DNA from 3 places in the Streptomyces sp. NPDC043854 genome. Region 3 is predicted to be linked to each of the others. Evidence: riboswitches for the same ligand, from Rfam matches in the RefSeq annotation. Region 3 holds a riboswitch; each other region holds the start of a gene.
What was found. Region 3 has a riboswitch for cyclic di-AMP ahead of AC068A_RS02200 (M23 family metallopeptidase). Riboswitches for the same ligand answer to the same signal wherever they lie in the genome.
Positions count from the first base shown of each region.

Region 1: another riboswitch for cyclic di-AMP. It lies ahead of AC068A_RS23060 (transglycosylase family protein); the one in region 3 lies ahead of AC068A_RS02200 (M23 family metallopeptidase).
Region 2: another riboswitch for cyclic di-AMP. It lies ahead of AC068A_RS24215 (M23 family metallopeptidase); the one in region 3 lies ahead of AC068A_RS02200 (M23 family metallopeptidase).

Region 1 is NZ_JBWKDK010000026.1:14,533-21,805, forward strand. It holds gene AC068A_RS23050 (FtsB family cell division protein) at 1-446, opposite strand, end outside; gene eno (phosphopyruvate hydratase) at 648-1,934, opposite strand; gene AC068A_RS23060 (transglycosylase family protein) at 2,278-2,991, opposite strand; cyclic di-AMP (ydaO/yuaA leader) riboswitch at 2,994-3,163, opposite strand; gene AC068A_RS23065 (transglycosylase family protein) at 3,443-4,549, opposite strand; gene AC068A_RS23070 (cytochrome P450 family protein) at 4,652-5,926, opposite strand; gene AC068A_RS23075 (nucleoside triphosphate pyrophosphohydrolase) at 6,168-7,169, opposite strand; gene AC068A_RS23080 (SurA N-terminal domain-containing protein) at 7,221-7,273, opposite strand, start outside.
Region 2 is NZ_JBWKDK010000028.1:72,865-80,137, forward strand. It holds gene AC068A_RS24200 (DNA gyrase/topoisomerase IV subunit A) at 1-1,260, opposite strand, end outside; gene AC068A_RS24205 (M16 family metallopeptidase) at 1,526-2,905, shown strand; gene AC068A_RS24210 (M16 family metallopeptidase) at 2,926-4,293, shown strand; cyclic di-AMP (ydaO/yuaA leader) riboswitch at 4,505-4,661, shown strand; gene AC068A_RS24215 (M23 family metallopeptidase) at 4,675-5,469, shown strand; gene AC068A_RS24220 (GntR family transcriptional regulator) at 5,673-6,338, shown strand; gene AC068A_RS24225 (HPr family phosphocarrier protein) at 6,550-6,831, opposite strand; partial or broken gene AC068A_RS24230 (GNAT family N-acetyltransferase) at 7,017-7,273, shown strand, end outside.
Region 3 is NZ_JBWKDK010000002.1:41,148-48,420, reverse strand. It holds gene AC068A_RS02215 (sensor histidine kinase) at 1-1,804, opposite strand, end outside; gene AC068A_RS02210 (MBL fold metallo-hydrolase) at 2,113-3,315, opposite strand; gene AC068A_RS02205 (SGNH/GDSL hydrolase family protein) at 3,526-4,329, opposite strand; gene AC068A_RS02200 (M23 family metallopeptidase) at 4,496-5,467, opposite strand; cyclic di-AMP (ydaO/yuaA leader) riboswitch at 5,470-5,688, opposite strand; gene AC068A_RS02195 (tyrosine-protein phosphatase) at 6,001-6,819, shown strand; gene AC068A_RS02190 (aspartate aminotransferase family protein) at 6,857-7,273, opposite strand, start outside.

The DNA.
Region 1 (7,273 bases), on a different contig from region 3:
TTGGAGTACCAGGGGCGGTCGGAGCCGGCATGTCGGGTGCGCCGGCGCTCGGCCGCCTCGGCCCCGGGGTCGGTCATGATGTAGCTGATCTCGCCCGGGCGCACGAAGTGCAGGTGTTTGCGCGCCTGTTGCTCGGCATACGCGTCGTCCTGCCAGCGGGCCTTCTCGTCGCGCAGCCGTTCGAGGCGCTTGCCGGCCGCTGCGGCCGCCCGCTGCTGCGCTGCGATCTCCGAGCGCTGGGAGACGTACTGGCGCATCGGGTAGGCCAGGGCGACGACCAGCGTACAGAGGACCAGCACCAGGAGGGCGGCCCGCCCGGTCAGCCGGCTGCGGCGGACCTGGCGGCGGCTCTGGGAGCGGTAGACGTGGGCGGCGGTCCGCTCGCCGAGCTGCTTGAGCCTGGTCGCGGTGGAGAAGGTGGAGAACCGATCCCGGTTCCCGGCCATTGATCCGCCTCCCCTGGTGTCCGCGCGCCGACCCTCGCCGGCGCGCGCCGTACGGCCTTCGTGCTTCGTGCTTCGTGCTCGTTCTTCGCGCTTCGTACCACGCACTACGTCCCCGCACACGGTACGGGACCGAGTGCGGGGACGTACGGAGGCTCAGGGGCCCGTCAGCCCTTGAAGCGCGGGACGCCGGGCTTCAGGGCGTCAGCCCTTGAAGCGGGGGAACGCGCTGCGGCCCGCGTACACCGCGGCGTCGTCGAGGATCTCCTCGATGCGCAGCAGCTGGTTGTACTTGGCGACGCGCTCGGAGCGGGCCGGGGCGCCGGTCTTGATCTGGCCGCAGTTGGTGGCGACGGCCAGGTCGGCGATGGTGACGTCCTCGGTCTCGCCGGAGCGGTGCGACATCATGCACTTGAAGCCGTTGCGCTGGGCGAGCTCGACGGCGTCCAGGGTCTCGGTCAGCGAGCCGATCTGGTTGACCTTGACGAGCAGGGCGTTGGCGGTGCCCTCCTCGATGCCGCGGGCGAGGCGCTCCGGGTTGGTGACGAAGAGGTCGTCGCCGACGAGCTGCACCTTGGCGCCGAGGCGCTCGGTGATGACCTTCCAGCCGGCCCAGTCGTCCTCGAACAGCGGGTCCTCGATGGAGACGAGCGGGTACGCGGAGACGAGCTCCTCGTAGTACTCGGTCATCTCGGCGGCGGAGCGGGACTGGCCCTCGAAGAGGTACTTGCCGTCCTTGTAGAACTCGGACGCGGCGACGTCGAGCGCCAGGGCGATGTCCTTGCCCGGGGTGTAGCCGGCCTGCTTGATGGCCTCGAGGATGAGGTCGAGGGCCTCGCGGTTGGAGCCCAGGTTCGGGGCGAAACCGCCCTCGTCGCCGAGGCCGGTGGACAGGCCCTTGCCCTTCAGCACCTTCTTGAGGGTGTGGTAGACCTCGGTGCCCCAGCGCAGGGCCTCGGAGAAGGACTCGGCGCCGATCGGCGCGATCATGAACTCCTGGATGTCCACGTTGGAGTCGGCGTGCGAGCCGCCGTTGAGGATGTTCATCATCGGAACGGGCAGCAGGTGCGCGTTCGGGCCGCCGAGGTAGCGGAACAGCGGGAGGTCGGAGGCCTCGGACGCGGCGTGCGCCACGGCCAGGGAGACGCCGAGGATGGCGTTGGCGCCGAGCGAGCCCTTGTTGTCGGTGGCGTCCAGGTCGAACATGGCCTGGTCGATCAGGCGCTGCTCGGTGGCGTCGTAGCCGACGAGCTCCGGGCCGATCTGCTCGATGACCGCGAGGACGGCCTTCTCCACGCCCTTGCCCATGTAGCGGTTCGGGTCGCCGTCGCGGAGCTCAATGGCCTCGAAGGCACCGGTGGAGGCGCCGGACGGAACGGCAGCACGGCCGGTGCTGCCGTCGTCGAGGCCCACCTCGACCTCGACCGTGGGGTTGCCTCGGGAGTCCAGGATTTCCCGGGCTACGACGACGTCGATGGACGGCACGAGCATCTCCTTCTGGGATGTGACGCTGGGTGTGCGGTGGCGGGTCAGGCCGTGGGCCGGCCTTGCCGCCTAGAGCCTAACCGGCTCCGGGCGGTCGGCCGGCCGACCGCCCGGGTCCTGGGACGAAAAAGGGCCCGAATACCCCGCTTCCGGGACATACGGACACCTGATCGGGCCGTGACCGGCCGCCGATCGGGCCGCCGCGCGGGCTCCCGCCGACCCCCTTCGGGGCGCGGACACACCACCGCCCGGCGCGTGGGGGGATACGCGCCGGGCGGTGTGCTGCACACGTGCAGTGGCCGTCCGCTTCAGTCCGCGCGGGCTACGCACGCGGGGCTTCGCGGGATGTTCAGCCGAGCTTCAGCTTCTGGCCGGGGAAGATCAGGTCGGCGTCGGAGACGATGTCCTTGTTGAGCTCGAAGAGCTTCTCCCAGCCGCCCTTGACGTTGTTCGCCTCGGCGATGGAGCCGAGGGTGTCGCCGGACTTGACCTCGTAGGAGCCGTTGCCGGTCTTCGGGGCGGCCGGGGCCTCGGAGCGCTCGGACCGGGTCGTGGGGGCCTCGGTGCGCGAGGTCTCCTTCTTGGTCTCGGTCTTCTTCGGCTGGGTCTTCTTGGTCTCGGTCTTCGGGGTCGACTTGGTGGTGGTGCTGTTGGTGGTGGTCGAACCGCCGCCGGTGTAGGCGGAGTTGGACAGGCCCTTGCCGCAGTGCGGCCAGGCGCCCTTGCCCTGGCCCTTGAGGACCCTCTCCGCGATGGCTATCTGCTGCGCCTTGGTGGCCTGGTTGGCCTGCGGGGCGTACGCCTTGCCGCCGTACCCGGCCCAGGTGGAGGCCGAGAACTGCAGGCCGCCGTAGTAGCCGTTGCCGGTGTTGATGGACCAGTTGCCGCCGGACTCGCACTGGGCGACGCGGTCCCACTCCGAGGCCGTGGCGGCGGAGGCGGTGCCCGCGGTCATCAGGGGCGCGGCGACCGCGACACCGGCGACGCCGGCGAGCGTCACGATGCGGGTGGTCCGCTCGATGGCGGTGGCGCGGCGGTGCTTGCCCTTGCCCGAAAGCAGCATGGAGTTCTCCTCACCGACGCCTGCGAGGTGAGCTGTCGGGTTCGGGCGGATGAGTTGCCCGGCCGCGCTGTGATGCGCGGCTTCACCCCAAGCCGGTCCGCAGCCGTCTCTCAACGGCCCTTCCCGGCACCTGCGTTGGTTCCCCCGCTCCTGCCTTCGGCGCTTGACGCGACGAGTGTTCCCTCCGTCCGCCGGCAGGATTCGGCGATGCGGTCGAAGGGGCCCGCGGTGGCGAGCGGTTCAGACCGTAGACACGTCCCTCCCCGATGTTCAACGAGGAACATCGGGGAGGGAGGACCCCTACTTGCGCTGCTTTTCGGGGTGTTTGCGCAGGTGAGGGCGGGGTTTGCCCAAGCCCTCGGGCGAGACACGCCAGTTGACCGGAAGAGACACATGTCTCATTTGAACGAACCGGACATTCAAGGCCTTCCGGGTGTCCGAACTGCCCCTGTTATTTGCTTAGATCCAGATTCTGCCCCGGCTTGATCAGGTTGGCGTCACCGCCGATGACCTGCTCGTTGGCCTTGTACAGCGCACCCCAGCCGCCCTTCACCCCGTTGGCGTCCGCGATGGTCGCCAGGCTGTCGCCCTCCTTGACGGTGTACGAGGCCGGCGAGGTCTCGACGGCGGGCGTACCGCGGTGCTTGCCGGTGCCCAGGGTGCTCGGGACGGCGCCCGGGTCCGTGGAGGCGCCCGTTGCGCCCGTCGCGCCCGGTGCCGTCGGGGCGGAGGGGTCCGCCGGACTGCCGCCCGGGGTCGGAGCCCCCGGCGTCCCGGGCGCGGAGCCGTCCGGGGTGCCCGGCGTGGCACCCGGCGTGCCCGGCGTAGCGCCCGGCGTGCCCGGCGTGGCACCCGGGGTGCCCGGCGTGGCGCCCGGGGTGCCGGGGGTGCCCGGCGCGGTCGGGGTGGGCGTCACCGGGTTCGCGGTCGGGTCGCCGGGGAAGACCGGCGGGAGCGTGGGCGCCGCGGTCGTCCCGTCCGGCTCGGGCATGACGGGCAGTCCGCTGGACGGCCCCGTCGGCGCGGGCGGCATCGTGTAGTCCGGCGCGGGGGTCGGGGCGCCGTAGTCCGTGGCCCGGTTGCCGGAGCCGGTCGGGGGCACCGCGGCGTCCGGGCGGCTCGGGGACTGGCCGACGGCCCGGTGCTGGCCCTTCGCGCCGGGGTCCACGTCCGCGGCGGGGGCGTCCTTGGCCAGCCCGGCCTGGGTCGCGCAGTTCTGCCAGGCCTCGGGGCCCTGGGAGCCGAGCACGCGCTCGGCGACGGCTATCTGCTGGGACCGGCTCGCGAGGTCGGCGCGCTCGGCGAACTCCTCGCCGCCCGCGTTCTTCCACTCCTCCTGGGTGAACTGCAGCCCGCCGTAGGCGCCGCTTCCGGTGTTGGCACTCCAGGTGCCCCCGCTCTCGCACTCGGCGACCTTGTCCCAGGTGGCGGCTTCCGCCGCGCTCGCACCGGTGGCGGCCAGCAGTGGCATGGCCAGTGCGGAGCCGGTGACTCCGGCGGTGACGACAATCGCGGGTACCTGGCGGGGGCGTCTGTGGCGGCCGTTCCCGGAACGCATGTGCAGCACCTTTCGCATAACGGCTGGGTAACGGCAGAACCTAGCGGCCTTCCGACGATTGTCACAAGTTGAGCAAGAACCTGACTTTCCCTCAGGAGAAGCTCAGATGTTTCGGGGTGTGAATCGGACGGGAAGGGTGCGAAGGCCGCGCATGATCAGACCTCCGCGCCACCGAAGGTCAGTTGACGGAACAGCGAGTTCCAGATCCGGCAGACGCGTCAGCAAAGTCGCAAGCGCCGTCTGTCCCTCGAGTCGCGCGAGCGGGGCGCCCAGGCAGTAGTGGATCCCGTGCCCGTACCCCAGGTGCTGGTTGTCGGCGCGGGCGAGGTCGAGGGTGTCCGGATCGGCGAACCGCGCCGGGTCCCGGTCGGCGGCGGCGAGCACGACCAGCACCGGGTCGCCGACGGCGATGTCCTGGCCCCCGAGGGTCAGCGGCCGGGTGGCGAACCGCCAGGTGGCCAGCTCCACGGGGCCGTCGTAGCGGAGCAGTTCCTCGACGCCGGTCTGGAGCAGGCCGCGCTCCCCGGCGGCGAGGGATTCCTGCAGGCGGGCGCGCTGGCCGGGGTTCGTGAAGAGGGAGTGCACCCCGTTGCCGATGAGGTTCACGGTGGTCTCGAAACCGGCGAACAGCAGGATGAAGGCCATGGCGGTGGCCTCGGCCTCGGTCAGGTGGTCCCCGTGGTCGCTCGCCCGGATCAGATCGGAGATGAGGTCATTGCCCAGATCATCCCTTTTGCGGTGGATGAGTTCGCCGAGGTAGGTCCGCATCTGCTTCACGGAACGGGCCACTCCGCCCCGCGGGCCGCCGCCGTGCCGGATCATCATCCCGGCCCAGTCGCGGAAGTCGTCCTGGTCCTCGCGCGGTACGCCGAGCATCTCGCAGATGGCGTAGATGGGGAGCGGGAAGGCGAACTCGTGGATGAGATCCGCCTCACCCCGCCCGGCGAAGGCGTCGATGAGCTGGTCGGTCAGCTCCTGCACCCGCGGTGTGAACTCCGCCACCCTGCGCGGGGTGAACGCCTTCGACACCAGGCGCCGCAGCCGCGTGTGGTCCGGCGGGTCGATGTTCAGCAGGTGCGTCATCAGCTCCGCCTTGCGCTCCCCCGGGATCCCGGTCTTGCCCTTGGCGTGCGCCGGCTCCGCGTGGTGCGCCGGGTTCTTGCTGAGCCGCTGGTCGGCGAGGGCCTGGCGGGCATCGGCGTACCGGGTCACCAGCCAGGCCTCGACCCCGCTGGGCAGCCTCGTGCGGTGCACCGGGGAGTGCTCGCGCAGCCAGGCGTACGCGGGGTAGGGGTCGGTCGCGAACTCCCAGTCGAACAGGGTCGGGCCCTGGCCGGATGCGGGGTCTTCGGGGGCTGCGGAGGTCGGCTCGTGCACCCGTCGACGGTATCCCGGCCGCCGGACGCCATCCCGTTCGACTCCTCCTCCGGCCGGAGCCGGGGGCTTCCCGCCATGCCGGTCGGGCTGCGCGACGGACGGGCCCGGACCGGCCCGGACCGGCCCGTGGACCCGCACGGGCTGAACCCGCCCCGGCGCGCGCCCGCCACGGCTGACCCGCCACCGGGCCCGGCACGCGGACGGCCCGGCACCGGACGGCCCGGCGCGTACGGCTCCCCGGCTACGCGCCGACGCCCTCCGCGGCGCGGATCGCGTCCCGGTAGGCGCGGGCCGCCGCGCGCAGCGCCGTCTCGGGGTCGATGCCCGCCGCCTCGGCGCGCGCCGCCATCCGCAGCAGCTCGTACCCGATGCCCTCGCCGTCCGGCAGCTCCACGGCCACGCCGCCCGCCCGGACCCGGCCGGCCAGCTTGGCCGCGAGGGCCAGGCCCGGCTGGCCCAGCGGGATCCCGTCGGTGACCGACTCCCGCTGTTTCTCGACCGCCTTGGTGCGCTGCCAGTGCGCGGCCACGTCCTCCGCGGTCCGCGCCTCGGCGTCCCCGAAGACGTGCGGGTGCCGGTGGATCAGCTTCTCGACGAGGCTGCCGGCCACGTCGTCCACGGAGAACGGCTCGTCCGGGTGCTCCTCGGCGATCCGCGCGTGGAAGACCACCTGGAGCAGGACGTCGCCGAGCTCCTCGCGCAGCTCCTCCCGGTCGCCCTCCTCGATGGCCTCGACCAGCTCGTACGCCTCCTCCATCGCGTACTTGACCAGCCCCTCGTGGGTCTGGCGCGAGGTCCACGGGCACTCGCGGCGGACCCGGTCCATGACCTGGACCAGGTCGAGCAGCCGCGCGCCGGGCAGGTCGTACGAGCCGGGCAGCAGCTCCAGGTCGGGCATCGCGACCCGGCCGGAGCCGGCCATCCGGGCCAGGCCGTCGGTGAGCCGCCGGTCGCCCTCGCCGGCCGGGATCAGCACGACCGTGCGCCCGCCGGCGCAGGCCTCGACCAGCCCCTGCGCGTCCGGGCTGTCGATGGCGACCTCGACGCCCGCCTCGCGCAGGTACGGCAGCTGCGGGTGCTCCGGGTCGGTGCACAGCACCCGGTCCGCGGCGTGCAGGGTCTGCCAGGCCGGCCAGGACAGCAGGCCGGGGGCGACCCGGTGGCTGGCGGTGAGCAGGACGATCCGGCCGACGGCGGTCTCGTCGGCCGGCTCGGGGGCGGGATCGGCGGGATGGGAGTTCACCCTCCGAACCTACCTCCCTCCCCCGGCCCGCGGCCGGGGACCCCGGGCGGCTCAGGCTCCGGCAGGGGCCTGCCCGGGGCGGGTCCGCTGGCTGATCCAGGGGA
Region 2 (7,273 bases), on a different contig from region 3:
CCGCTCCTTCGCCTGGGCCGAGTTGTCGCTGTCCCGGATGATCCGGATGACCTCGTCGATGTCGAGGAGGGCCACCAGCAGGCCCTCGACCAGGTGCAGCCGGTCGCGGCGCTTTCCGCGGCGGAACTCGCTGCGCCGGCGCACGACCTCGAAGCGGTGGTCGAGGTAGACCTCGAGCAGCTCCTTCAGCCCCAGCGTCAGCGGCTGGCCGTCGACCAGGGCGACGTTGTTGATGCCGAAGGACTCCTCCATCGGCGTCAGCTTGTAGAGCTGCTCCAGGACGGCCTCCGGGTGGAAGCCGTTCTTGATCTCGATGACCAGGCGCAGGCCGTGGGCGCGGTCCGTGAGGTCCTTGACGTCGGCGATGCCCTGGAGCTTCTTCGAGCCGACCAGGTCCTTGATCTTCGCGACGACCTTCTCGGGGCCGACCGTGAAGGGGAGTTCGGTGACGACCAGCCCCTTGCGGCGCGCGGTCACGTCCTCCACCGACACCGTCGCGCGGATCTTGAAGGTGCCACGGCCGTTCTCGTACGCGTCCTTGATCCCCGACAGGCCCACGATCCTGCCGCCGGTGGGCAGGTCGGGACCCGGCACGAAGCGCATCAGCGCCTCGAGGTCCGCGTGCGGGTAGCGGATCAGGTGGCGGGCCGCCGCGATGACCTCGCCCAGGTTGTGCGGGGGCATGTTGGTGGCCATGCCGACCGCGATCCCGGAGGCGCCGTTGACCAGCAGGTTCGGGTATGCGGCGGGCAGCGCGACCGGCTCCCGCTCCTGGCCGTCGTAGTTGGCGGTGAAATCGACGGTGTCCTCGTCGATCGACTCCGTCATCAGCGAGGTGGCGTCCGCCATGCGGCACTCGGTGTAGCGCATGGCGGCCGGCGGGTCGTCGTTGCCCAGCGAGCCGAAGTTGCCGTGGCCGTCGACCAGCGGGAGCCGCATGGAGAAGGGCTGCGCCATGCGCACGAGGGCGTCGTAGATCGACGCGTCGCCGTGCGGGTGCAGCTTGCCCATGACCTCGCCGACGACGCGGGCGCACTTCACGTAGCCCCGGTCGGGCCGAAGGCCCATCTCGTTCATCTGGTAGACGATGCGCCGGTGTACCGGCTTCATGCCGTCCCGGGCGTCGGGCAGGGCGCGGGAGTAGATCACCGAGTACGCGTACTCGAGGAAGGAGCCCTGCATCTCGTCGACGACGTCGATGTCGAGGATGTTCTCCTCGAACTCCTCCGGCGGCGGGGTCTTCGTGCTGCGGCGGGCCATCGCTGCGCGGCTCCTTAACCAAGAAAGAATGGTGTGCTGGGGGGTCTGGCTGGGTCGGACGGGTCTGCTGGGTCGGGTGGGTCGGGCGGATCGGGCGGGTTCGGTGACAGGGGCTGACGTGGAGCGTCCCGACCATTGTGGCCCGTGGCACCGACAGGCCCGACTCCGACCCAGGCGTCGCGCCGGGAACTTCCCCGGTGCCCGACGCGCTTGCATACAGTGGCAGGTCTGACGGAATTCTCTGCATCGCGATCGAAGGGACCACATGCCCATGGGTCACACGGCCACAGCCCAGGCCGGCTCCGGCGGCCTGACAGCGACGGAACACCGGCTGGCCAACGGCCTGCGCGTGGTGCTGTCCGAGGATCACCTGACGCCGGTCGCCGCGGTCTGCCTCTGGTACGACGTCGGCTCGCGGCACGAAGTCAAGGGACGTACGGGTCTGGCTCACCTCTTCGAGCACCTGATGTTCCAGGGCTCCGCGAGCGTACCCGGCAACGGCCACTTCGAGATGGTCCAGGGTGCGGGCGGGTCCCTGAACGGCACGACGAGCTTCGAGCGCACCAACTACTTCGAGACCATGCCGGCCCACCAGCTGGAGCTCGCGCTGTGGCTGGAGGCGGACCGGATGGGCTCGCTCCTGGCCGCCCTGGACGACGAGTCCATGGAGAACCAGCGCGACGTCGTCAAGAACGAGCGCCGCCAGCGCTACGACAACGTCCCCTACGGCACGGCGTTCGAGCGGCTCACCGCGCTCGCCTACCCCGAGCCGCACCCGTACCACCACACCCCGATCGGCTCGATGGCCGACCTGGACGCGGCCTCGCTGGAGGACGCGCGCGCGTTCTTCCGCACCTACTACGCGCCCAACAACGCGGTGCTGTCGGTCGTCGGCGACATCGACCCGGCCCAGACGCTCGCCTGGATCGAGAAGTACTTCGGCACCATCCCGTCCCACGACGGCAAGCTGCCGCCGCGCGACGGCACGCTCCCGGACACCATGGGCGGCGAGCAGCGCGAGGAGATCGTCGAAGACGTCCCCGCCCGCGCGCTGATGGCCGCCTACCGGCTCCCGCACGACGGCACCCGCGAGTGCGACGCCGCCGACGTGGCCCTGACCATCCTGGGCGGCGGCGAGTCCTCCCGCCTGCACAACCGCCTGGTACGCCGCGACCAGACGGCCGTCGCGGCCGGCTTCGGCATGCTCCGCCTGGCCGGCGCGCCCTCCCTGGGCTGGCTGGACGTGAAGACCTCCAGCGGGGTCGAGGTGCCCGCCATCGAGGCGGCCGTGGACGAGGAGCTCGCGCGGTTCGCCGCCGAGGGCCCGACCGCCGAGGAGATGGAGCGCGCGCAGGCCCAGCTGGAGCGCGAGTGGCTGGACCGGCTGGGCACGGTGGCCGGCCGCGCCGACGAACTGTGCCGCTTCGCGGTGCTGTTCGGCGACCCGCAGCTGGCGCTGACCGCCGTCCGGCGGCTCCTCGACATCACCGCCGAGGAGGTGCAGGCCGTGGCCGCGGCCCGGCTGCGCCCCGACAACCGCGCGGCGCTGGTGTACGAGCCCCTGGCGGCCGACGCCGCTGACGCCGCCGAAGGCGCCGACGACTCCGATGCGACCGAGAACGAGAACGAGGGGGCGGAGCAGTGAGCGACACCGCAGCCGTCACGATGACCTTCCACCCGCGGCCCCAGGCCGGGCAGCCCCGGCCGTGGGCCTTCCCGGCCCCCGAGCGCGGCTCCCTGGCCAACGGCCTGACCGTGCTGCGCTGCCACCGGCCGGGCCAGCAGGTGGTGGCCGTCGAGATCAACCTCGTCGCCCCGCTGGACGCCGAACCCGAGGGCATGGACGGCGTGGCGACGATCATGGCCCGCGCCCTGTCGGAGGGCACCGACAAGCACACCGCCGAGGAGTTCGCCGCAGCGCTGGAGCGCTGCGGTGCCACCCTCGACGCGCACGCCGACCACCCGGGCGTGCGCGTCTCGCTGGAGGTCCCCGCCTCCCGGCTGCCGAAGGCCCTGGGCCTGCTCGCCGAGGCCCTGCGGGCGCCCGCCTTCGCCGACAGCGAGGTCGACCGCCTGGTGCGCAACCGCCTCGACGAGATCCCGCACGAGCTGGCCAACCCGCAGCGACGCGCCGCCAAGGAGCTCTACCGCCAGCTCTTCCCGGCCGGCCTGCGGATGTCCCGCCCGCGCCAGGGAACCGAGGAGACGGTGGCCCGGATCGACTCCGCGGCCGTGCGCGCCTTCTACGAGGCCCACATGCGCCCCGCCACCGCGACCGCGGTGGTCGTCGGCGACCTGACCGGCATCGACCTGGACGCCGTCCTGGCGGACACCCTGGGCGCCTGGACCGGCACCGCGGGCCGGCCGGCGGAGGTGCCGCCGGTGACCGCCGACGACACCGGCCGCGTGATCATCGTCGACCGTCCCGGAGCGGTCCAGACGCAGCTGCTCATCGGCCGGGTCGGGCCGGACCGGCACGACACCGTGTGGGCGGCCCAGGTGCTGGGCACGTACTGCCTGGGCGGCACCCTCACCTCGCGCCTGGACAAGGTGCTGCGCGAGGAGAAGGGCTACACCTACGGCGTGCGCGCCTTCGGCCAGGTGCTGCGCTCCACGGCCGACGGCCGGGGCGCCTCGATGCTCGCCATCAGCGGCTCGGTGGACACCCCCAACACCGGCCCGGCCCTGGACGACCTGTGGAAGGTGCTGCGCACCCTCGCCGAGGGCGGCCTGACCGATGCCGAACGGGACGTCGCCGTGCAGAACCTGGTGGGCGTGGCCCCGCTGAAGTTCGAGACGGCCGCGGCCGTCGCCGGCACGCTGGCGGACCAGGTGGAGCAGGAGCTGCCGGACGACTACCAGGCGCAGCTGTACGCGCAGTTGGCCGCGACCGGCACGGTGGAGGCGACCACGGCGGTCGTCAAGGCCTTCCCGGTGGACCGCCTGGTCACCGTGCTGGTGGGTGACGCCTCGCAGATCGAGGAGCCGGTGCGGGCGCTCGGGATCGGCGAGGTCACCGTCGTCGGCAACTGACGCGGTTCACTGCCCGTCGGCAAGTGGCGGGCGATTCAAGGGGCTTCGGCGGCTTGTCCGCCGGAGCCCCTTATGTCTGTTTGGTCCGGAGGTTGGCTTATGCGGTGTGGCGTGCGCAACAAAAGGCCGTGACCATTTGGTGATTGACGAATGATCCGCCTAGCGTCGGCCGTGCTGTCCGTCAGTTGGTACGCGCCGCACCCGCGGCACCGGGCAGCGATCGCCGAGTCCCCGTCAGGCGCGAGCCCTGGGGAGCCGGGGACCCACACGTCCCTGGGGTGAATCGGGCCGCCTCGCCAGAGGGGCCCGTAGGAGACCTTCCTGCTCCGAACCCGTCAGCTAACCCGGTAGGCGAGAAGGAAGGAAAGGATCAGCCTCCTCATGGCCTTTGGCAGCCGTGCCTCCGGCAAGCACCGTGGTTCCAGCCGTCTGAGCCGCAAGACCGCCGGTTACGCCGGCGTGGCCGCCCTCGCGACCACCGGTGTCGTGGGCACGCTCGCGGGCCCGGCGTTCGCCGCTTCGGACAAGGCCCCCTCCAGCGAGGACACCGGCCTGAACGCGGTCGTCACCGCCGCCGACGTCGCGGGCGACGTCGAGGCCCAGGCCCAGGCCCAGCAGGCCGCCGCCGAGGCCGCCGCCGCTAAGGAGAAGGCCGAGGCCGACGCGAAGGCCCGGGCCGCCGAGGCCAAGCAGAAGGCCGAGGAGAAGGCGAAGGCCGAGCGCGAGGCCGCCGAGCGCGCCGCCCGCGAGGAGGAGCGCAAGCGCCTCAACACCTTCGTCTCCCCGCTCGACGACTCCTACGTCTCCACCCAGTACCGCGCGGGCGGCGGCATGTGGTCCTCCGGCAGCCACACCGGCATCGACTTCCACGCCGCCTCCGGCACCTCGGTGCGCGCGGTGGGCGTCGGCACCGTCGTCGAGGCCGGCTGGGGCGGCGCGTACGGCAACAACGTCGTCATCAAGCACGCCGACGGCACGTACACGCAGTACGGCCACCTGTCCTCGCTGAGCGTCTCCGTCGGCCAGCAGGTCACCCCCGGCCAGCAGATCGGCCTGTCGGGCTCCACCGGCAACTCCAGCGGCCCGCACCTGCACTTCGAGGCCCGCACCGGCGCCTCGTACGGCTCCGACATCGACCCGATCGCGTACCTGCGCCAGCACGGCGTCGCCCTCTGATCCGAGCGCGTACGCACCCACGCTCCGCCCGAAGGCCCCGGCTCACCGAGCCGGGGCCTTCGGCGTGGCTCGCGGCGGCCGCAAATACCCCCGATTTCCGACCCCGCTCGGAAAATTCCGCCGGTTGCAATAGAGTCCCCGTACGATCCCAGTACGGTCACGGCATTGTCGCCGGCAATCGGAAAACAAGCGGAGGTCCGGTCTTGCGTATTCCCGCGCACGCGGTATGCACTGCAATCCGCGACGACATCGTCTCCGGGGTGTTCGAACCGGGCGGCAGGCTGACCGAGGAGGTGCTGGCCCGCCGCTACGGCGTGTCGCGCGTCCCGGTCCGCGAGGCGCTGCGGACCCTGGAGTCCGAGGGCTTCGTGATCACCCGTCGCCACGCGGGCGCCTGCGTCGCCGAGCCCACCGAGCAGGAGGCGGCCGATCTGCTGGAGCTGCGGATGCTGCTGGAGCCGCTGGCGGCCTCGCGGGCCGCCCGCCGGCGCACGGAGGGCCACCTCAAGGTGCTGCGCGGGCTGGTCAGGCTGGGTCAGGAGCGGGCCAGGCAGGGGCGGGGCGAGGACCTGCGGGCGCTGGGCAGCTGGTTCCACGAGACCCTGGCGCAGGCCTCCGCCAGCCCCGGGCTGGTCGCGCTGCTCACCCAGATGCGGCACAAGGTCGCCTGGATGTACACCGTGCAGGCCCCGGCCCGGCCGGTGGAGTGCTGGGCCGAGCACGGCGCGATCGTGGACGCGGTGGCGCGCGGGGACGCCGAGCGCGCGAAGGCGCTGACGGCGGTCCACGCCGACCGGACGACCGGGGCCTACCGGCTGCGGGTGAGGACTTCGCAACCTGCCGTAAACACGGCGAGCGGTTCCCATTAACAGAAACGGCGTATGAATGGGGGTGTCAATGGGGGACGCCGCCGTGCCCCGGCTTTTCCGGTTGCGGCATTTCCCCCGCCGGTTATGTGAATTCCCTTGCCCGTCCGGAATTCGCGGGCGGGGGCAGTGTGTGAATAAAACGGCGAAGCCGCGGTCCGGAAATGGTCCGGATGCCGCGGCTTCGCCGTTCGCGCGGTGCGAACCCGAAGGATCAGACGGTCTCGGGGAGCTCCTCCAGCCCCTCGGCAACCAGCTTCGCGAGGCGGTCCAGCGCCACCTCGGCACCCTCGGCCTCGGACGCCAGGACGATCTCCTCGCCGCCCTGGGCGCCCAGGCCCAGCACCGCCAGCATGGAGGCGGCGTTGACGGGGTTCCCGTCGGCCTTCGCGATGGTCACCGGGACGCCGGAAGCGGTCGTGGCGCGGACGAAGATCGAGGCGGGACGGGCGTGCAGGCCCTCGGCCCAGCCGACGTTGACGCGGCGCTCTGCCATGGTGATGCCCTTCAGGTTCTCACGGTTGTCTAGACCAGTCTCTCACGACGCCCCGAGTGCTCCGGCCGACCTCCCGCCCGGTTCTCCCGCCGCTCGACGTACCCCAGCTTGCACCGGTTTGAACGGCGTTTCCGTATGCGCCGCGCAGGGGGCTGTCCTGCCCGTCCTGGGCTTAGGATCACCGCATGACCACCGCGTCGGACCCCTCGTACCCGGCCCACTGGGAGGCCGACGTCGTCCTGCGGGACGGCGGCACCGCCCGGATCAGGCCCATCACCACGGAGGACGCGGGGCGGCTGGTCAGCTTCTACGACCAGGTCTCCGACGAGTCGAAGTACTACCGCTTCTTCGCCCCCCACCCCCGGCTCTCCGACCGCGACGTGCACCGCTTCACGCACCACGACTACGTGGACCGCGTCGGCCTCGCGGCCACCGTCGGCGA
Region 3 (7,273 bases):
GCCCGGGGGCCAGGTGTGCCTGGGCCCGCCGGCGGGGCAGGGGCGGTCGGTCCGGGTCGGTCCGGGCGGCCGGCACGGACGCGGCCGACGGCCTCGGCACCGGCCTCGGTACCGGCACCGGCACCGGCACCGGCGGTGCCCCTGCCGCTGCCCGGGACCCGGCCGGGTACGGAGCCTGCGGCTGCGGCGGCTGTGCCGGCGCAGCGGCCCGGGTGGGGGCAGGAGCCGGCGCCGGAGGAGGAGCCGGCGGGGAGGCCACCGGTCCCGTGGGCCCCGTATGCCTGGCCCGCGGGCCCGGGGCGGCCGCCGCCCAGGCCGGTGCCGTGGGCCGCGGGTCCGCGGGCTCCGGCCGGGGCACGGACACCCGGACGGGCTCCAGCGGCGGCATCCCGGACCCGTGGCTGACACCGGACCCGAACCCGGGGCCGACACCGGACCCAAACCCGGTGCCGGCCCCGGGCCCGGCCCCCGCCGCGGGCCCGTAGCCGCCCCCGGCCGCGGTCCCCGCCCCGGCACCGGACCCGTCCCCTGGCCCCGATCCGGATCCCTGGCCGGTCCCCCACGAGGTGGCCCGGGAGCCGCCGAGCGCGTCGGCGGCGCCGGGCGCCTCCGCACCGAGCAGGTCCTGGGGCAGGACGAGCACGGCGAGCACGCCGCCGTAGATGTTGGACTTGAGCTCGACGGCGATCCCGTGCCGCCGGGCCAGCGCGGAGACCACGTACAGGCCGATCCGCCCGTCCGCCAGCAGGTGCCGCACGCTGACCTGGTCGGGATCGACGAGGAGGGCGTTCATCCGGTGCTGCTCCGCGGCCGGCATGCCCAGCCCGCGGTCCTCGACCTCCACCGCGATGCCCGCGGTGACCCGCTCCGCGCGTACGACCACGTCGGTGTCCGGGGCGGAGAACACCGTGGCGTTCTCGATCAGTTCGGCGAGCAGGTGCACCACGTCGGCGACGGCGTGGCCGCGGACGGTGCCCCCGGCCGGCGGCACCACCTTGACCCGCGTGTACTGCTCGACCTCCGCGACGGACGAGCGCAGCATCTCGCTCAGGTCGATGGGGCGGGTCCACTGGCGGCGGGAGCCGGCGCCGCCGAGCACGGCGAGGTTCTCGGCGTGCCGGCGGATCCGGGTGGCCAGGTGGTCGACGTGGAAGAGCTCCTTCAGCAGGTCGGGGTCCTCGACGGTGTCCTCCAGCCCGTCGAGCAGCGAGATTTCGCGGTGCACGAGGGACTGGAGGCGGCGGGCGAGGTTGACGAAGACCTCGACCTTGCGGTCGCTGTCGGAGGGGGCGGCGGGGCCGGCCAGCCGTACGAGGGCGGCGTGCGCCTGCTCGCGGGCGCCGCGCAGCTCCTGGGAGAGCAGCCAGAACTCGTCGACCCGCTCGGGGTCGGTGCCGGGCGGCGGCGCGGTCGGGCCGCCGCGGACCGGCCGGGCCGGCTGTTCGCCGCGTTCCAGCCGTTCCGCGGCGGTGCGCAGCTCCTGGCGGCCGCGCACGCTGGAGCGGCGCAGGGCCTCGCAGCGGTCCCGGACCGCCTTGGCTCCGCGCTGGGCGCCGAGCAGGGCGGCGGCGAGCGCGCCGACGACGAGCAGGGCGCAGCCGAAGAGGACGGGCCACAGCCGGGCGTCCCGGTGGCCGTCGCCGCCGCCGAGCTGAAGGGTGAAGATCACCCCGGCGGTTCCGCTGAGCCCGGCGGCGAGGGTGGGCAGCACGGCGGCGCGCACCAGCTGGGGCCGTATCTGCCGCTCGGGACCGGGGGCGGCGTGTCTCGACGGGGCGTGGCGGGCGGCGCGGAGTCCGGACATCGGGGTCCTCAGGCGTCCTCATACGTGGGCCCGGGCCCCAGGGGTGACGGGACCCGGTGTTGATCACCGGATACCCACGCTAGACCGGATAATCCCGCCGCTGACGGCCAGTCGGGGAACTTCACCGGGGTGCTTCCCGCTCCCGAGGGGGCGCTCGTACGGCAGCCCGAATCCGCCGGGAGCGCGTGTTCGGGCCCGGCGGTCCGCCCCCGGCGCCCGCGGGTCGGGCCCGGTGCTTCCGGCCTCGCGGGCGCCGTCTGGGTGGTTCTGGCGGGCAGCCGGTGCGGGGCCGCCCGCGCGGCGCGTCGTCACCGCTCGCCGGCGAGGTCCAGGTCGCGGTCGGCCGGAGGGACGGCATCGGCAGCCGCTTGGGCGGTCGCCGTCGCAGGCCGCCACGGGTGGTCGATGGGCCGGGCCACCGGGCGCCACCAGCGGTCGGTGGGGAGGACGCCGCCCGGCTCGAACGGCTCGCCCGGCCGGGGGACGGCCACGGGCTGCTCCGCTTCCGCCCCGGCGTCGAGGGTCCACTCGCCCGGCTCCGCCCACGGGTGGAGCGCGAGGTTGAAGGTCCCCCAGTGGATCGGCAGCAGCACCCCGTGCGGCGCGGCTCCCTGGAGGTCGAGGTGGGCGCGCACGCCCTCCTGCGGGGTCATGTGGATGTCCGGCCAGTACTCGGAGTAGGCGCCGATCTGGATCATCGTGGCGTCGAAGGGGCCGTGCTCGGCGCCGATGTCCTTGAACCCGGGGAAGTAGCCCGTGTCGCCGCTGTGGAAGATCCGGTGCTCGTCACCGGCGACGGCCCAGGAGGCCCACAGGGTGTGCTGCGCGTTGCGCAGCCCGCGCCCGCAGAAGTGCCGGGCCGGGGTGGCGGTCAGCGAGAGTCCGGCGATCTCGGTGGACTCGTTCCAGTCGAGCTCGCGCAGCCGGTCCGCGGAGACGCCCCAGTGCTCCAGGTGCGCGCCGACACCGAGCGGGACGGCGAAGACCGTGTCGGTGCCGGCCAGCTGCTTGACGGTCGGCAGGTCGAGGTGGTCGTAGTGGTCGTGGGAGATCACGATGGCGTCGACCGGTCCCAGGGCGGCCAGCGGCACCGGCACGGGGTGGAGCCGCTTGGGCCCGGCGAAGGGGAAGGGGGAGCAGCGCTCACCCCACACCGGGTCGAAGAGGATCCGGCGCCCGTCGATCTCGGCGAGGACGCTCGAATGGCCCATCCAGGTCAGGCGCAGCCCGCTGACCGGCGGCTTCGCCAGGTCGGCGAGGGTCGTCGGGTGGACGGGTACGGACGCGGCGGGGCTGCGCCGGATCCGCTGCTCCTTGTGGAAGTAGACCTTGGCGAATTCCAGCATGGAGCCGGAGGGTCTGGTCCGGGCACCGACCGGGTTCCGGAAGGAGCCGTCCGCGAAGTTCGGCGAGCGCCGGATCCGCTCCAGCCGTGCGCCGGACGGATCCGCGCCGAAGGCTTCGGGGCGCAGGGCGCGCAGCAGCGGACGCAGGGGTTGGGAGCCGGTCAAAACGCCTCCTGGGAGGGGTGGGGCGGGCGGTCGCAGGCCGTGGCCGGCGGTCTGCTTCCTCACTGGTCTACCACCACCAACGCAGGGCGGCCCCGGAGGATTCCGTCAGGCGTGCCCGCACCGCCCCTGCGGCAGCCCCCTGCGGCAGCCCCGCCGCAGCCCCCTGCGGCCATCCCGCCGCCGCCCCGGCAGGCGGCCCTCCCGCCGGCCCTACAGCGGCAGCAGGTCGGGCCGCTTCGCCTCCACGTGGTCCCCGGAGGATTCCCCGCGCAGCCGCCTGCCGATCCACGGCACCAGGTGCTCCCGGGCCCACTGGATGTTGTCGCGGGTCACGTCCACCGAGCCGCGGGGCTGTTGCGGCGGCCACGGCTGGTCGGGGTCGGTCGGCACCTCGAGCCCCAGCACCTGGGCGGCGCGCAGCGCGACCCGGGTGTGCCCCTCGGGCGAGAGGTGCAGCCGGTCGCCGTCCCAAGCCCGGCGGTCCTGTACGGACTTCAGCGACCAGAGGTCGAGGACGGGGCAGCCGTACCGGTCGGCGATGGCGCGCACGTGCGCGCTGTACGTGGCGACCTTGCCGCGCAGGTGCTTGAGGACGGGCACGCCGCGGGTGTCGAAGCCGGTGGTGATCATGACCTGGCCGACGGAGGCGGTGAGGTCGGCGACGGCGGCCTCGAACCGCTCGGCGACGGCGTCCGGGTCGCTGCCGGGCCGGATGATGTCGTTGCCGCCGGCGCAGAAGCTCACCAGGTCGGGGGCGAGCTCCTTGGCGCGCGGGACCTGTTCGGCCACGATCTGGTCGAGCAGCCGTCCGCGCACCGCGAGGTTCGCGTACCGGAAGTCGCCCTCCGGGCGCTGGTCGGCCAGGAGCACGGCCAGCCGGTCCGCCCATCCGAGAAAGAGCCCGTCGGGCCCCGGGTCCCCCACCCCCTCGGTGAAGCTGTCCCCGAGTGCCGTGTACGAGCCGATGGTCCGGATTTTCTGTTCTGTCGTCTCTGTCGTCGTCGTCGCTGCCACGGGACCATATCCTTCACCGCGGGACGTGACCTACGCCACCGTAGGAAGGGGTTGACGGACCGTGATCTATACCACCTGGTCGGTACGGAATGGCAGCGCGTGAGGCCGGACCCCCCTCGGGTCCGGCCTCACGCGGATCTGTCGCCTCCGGCGGCTGAGCGAGCCGTCAGATGGTCACGCCCTTGGAGCGCAGGTAGGCGATCGGGTCGATGTCCGAGCCGTACGAGGGACCGGTGCGGATCTCGAAGTGCAGGTGCGGGCCGGTGGAGTTGCCGGTGGAGCCGGAGAGGCCGATGGCCTGGCCGGCGCTCACGCTCTGGCCGACCGAGACGGAGAGCTGGGAGAGGTGGGCGTACTGGGAGTACTTGCCGTCCTCGTGCCGGATGACGACCTCGTTGCCGTACGAGCCGCCCCAGCCGGCGGAGACGACGGTGCCGGCGCCGACCGCCTTGACGGTGGTGCCGGAGCTCGCGATGAAGTCGACGCCGGTGTGGTAGCCGCTGGACCACATGGCGCCGGCGGTCTTGTACGCGGTGGAGACGCCGCCGGAGACGGGGGCGGTGAAGCCGGCCGCGGCGACCGCGCCGGCTGCGGCGGTGTCGGCGGAGGCCGTGTCGGCGGCCGCGCTCTTCTTGGCGGGCGCGGGCGCAGGCGCGGGGGCCGCGGCGAGCGGGGAACCGGCGGCCGGGGCCTTCTTCTTCGGCTTCGGCGCGGGGGCGGGCTGCTCGACCGGGGCCCGCTCGGGAGCCGCCGACGCACCCGGGGCTCCGAGGGACAGCCTCAGGCCGGGGTGGATCAGGGAGGGGTTGTCGCCGACGGCCTCGCGGTTGTCGGCGTAGAGCCGCTGCCAGCCGCCCGGGAGGTCGTGGTCGGCCGCGATGACGGAGAGGCAGTCGCCCGTCCGGACCGTGTAGACGGCCGGAGCAGCGGAGGCGGCGGCTGCGGGTGCGGCCGCCGGAACCTGCAGGGCCGCGGCCGGGACCGCAGTGGCGGCGGCCGGGGCGGCGGCCGCGTGGGCGCCGGCGGCGCCGATCAGCGGCAGGGCCAGGGCCGCTCCGCCGGTGCCGGCGACGGTGGCGACAAAACCACGGGCCAGGGAACGGGACTTCGGACGGCGGTGCTTACCCTTTGCCGGCATGGCGAATTCCTCTCCGGCGCCTGCGAGGTGAGCTGTCGGGTTCGGATTGGAGATGTCCGGCCGTCCGTGGACGTACAACAACGCGGACACGCATGTGACGTGCACGCGACGTGAACGGAACACGTACGGCTTCACCCCTGGCTGCTCCGGAGCGGAACTCCGGCGCAGCGGCCTACCTGGTTCCCCCGCTCCTGCCGCGCGAGTTCGGTCGAGTGTGCTTTCCGGACGGCGGCAGGATTAGGCGGTCCATCCGGATTGGTCGCGAAGGTAATCGAGCGGGCCGGTACGGAACAAGCCGTGAATTTCCTGACGGATTCACAGGAAGGGGAGTCCAGCGGAATTCCGGTCACCCTGCGTCCATTCTCCGCCGCCAACAACCGTCCCGGCCGGGCCATTCGACTTCGACGATCAGGCACTCACGGTCACCGTATGATCTGGCTCACGGGGCCGTGCCCGATCTCGCCTCCGGCACCGGCAAGTTGGTCCCAAGCAGCGCAATTCGGACACTCGATGACGATGCAGAGGATTTCCCCTTGACCCAGCAGATACCCACCACCCCGCCGGGCACCCCGCCCCCCGAGCCCGAACTGTCCGGTGTGCGCAACTTCCGGGACGTGGGCGGCCTGCCGACCACGGACGGGCGGCAGGTCAAGGCGGGACGACTCTTCCGAAGCGGACATCTGGCACATGCCACCGAAACCGATGCAGAATTCCTCGCATCGCTCGGACTGCACACCGTCTTCGACTTCCGCAACGCGGCCGACCAAGCCCTGGAGGGTCCCGACATCGAGCTGCCCGGGGTGCGCAACGTCAACATCCCGCTGTCCGACCCGGCCGACGGCAAGGAATTCTGGACCATGGTCCGCGACGGGGACGTGGAGCAGCTCCGCGGCATCCTCGGCGACGGCAAGGCCGCCGCCCGGATGGTGGGCTCGTACCGCTCGATGGTCGTGCACCGCACCGCCGAGCACGGCCGGGTCCTGCACGCCCTCGCCGAGGACAGCCTCCCCGCGCTCATGCACTGCGCCGCCGGCAAGGACCGGGCCGGCCTGTCGATCGCCGTCACCCTGCTCGCGCTGGGCGTGGAGCGCGAGGCCATCGTCGCGGACTACCTGGAGTCCAACGCCCCGCACCGCCGCTACCGGGTCCGCCGCGGCAGCGACGCGCCCGAGGCCCGCTCCCCCGAGGTGACGGAGCTGCTCGCCCCGCTCTTCGACGCCCGCGCCGCGTACCTGGCCGCGGCCTTCGACACCATCGACGAGCACTGGGGCGGCGTCGACCGCTACCTCGCCGAGGGCCTCGGCCTCGCGGCCGGGACCCTCGGCCGGCTGCGCGAGCGGCTGCTCGACTGAGCCGCGGCGGACGGTCGGCTGCCGGCGGGGCGGGCCGTCAGCCTCCCGCTACGGCCTGCTTGACCAGGGTCCGGCCGAAGTCCCACAGGAGCCCGCCGCCGGCGTGCGCCTCGTCCATGACCGCACGGAAGGCGCCGACGAACCGGTCGACGTCCACCTCGTCCACGATCAGCGGCGGGATCAGCTTGATCACCTCCAGGTGGTCCCCGGACACCTGCGTCAGGATCCGGTGCCGCTGGAGCAGCGGCACCACCACCATCTGCGCGAACAGCCCCTTGCGGGCCGCCTGGAGCATGGTCCACCGGCTGCGCAGCCGCAGCGAGGAAGGCCGTCCGAACTCGATGCCGATCATCAGGCCCCGGCCCCGGACCTCGTACAGCAGCTCGTACTCGTCCACGAGCGCCGCGAGGCGCCCGCGCAGCAGGTCGCCCGTCGCGCGGGCGTTCGCGACGAG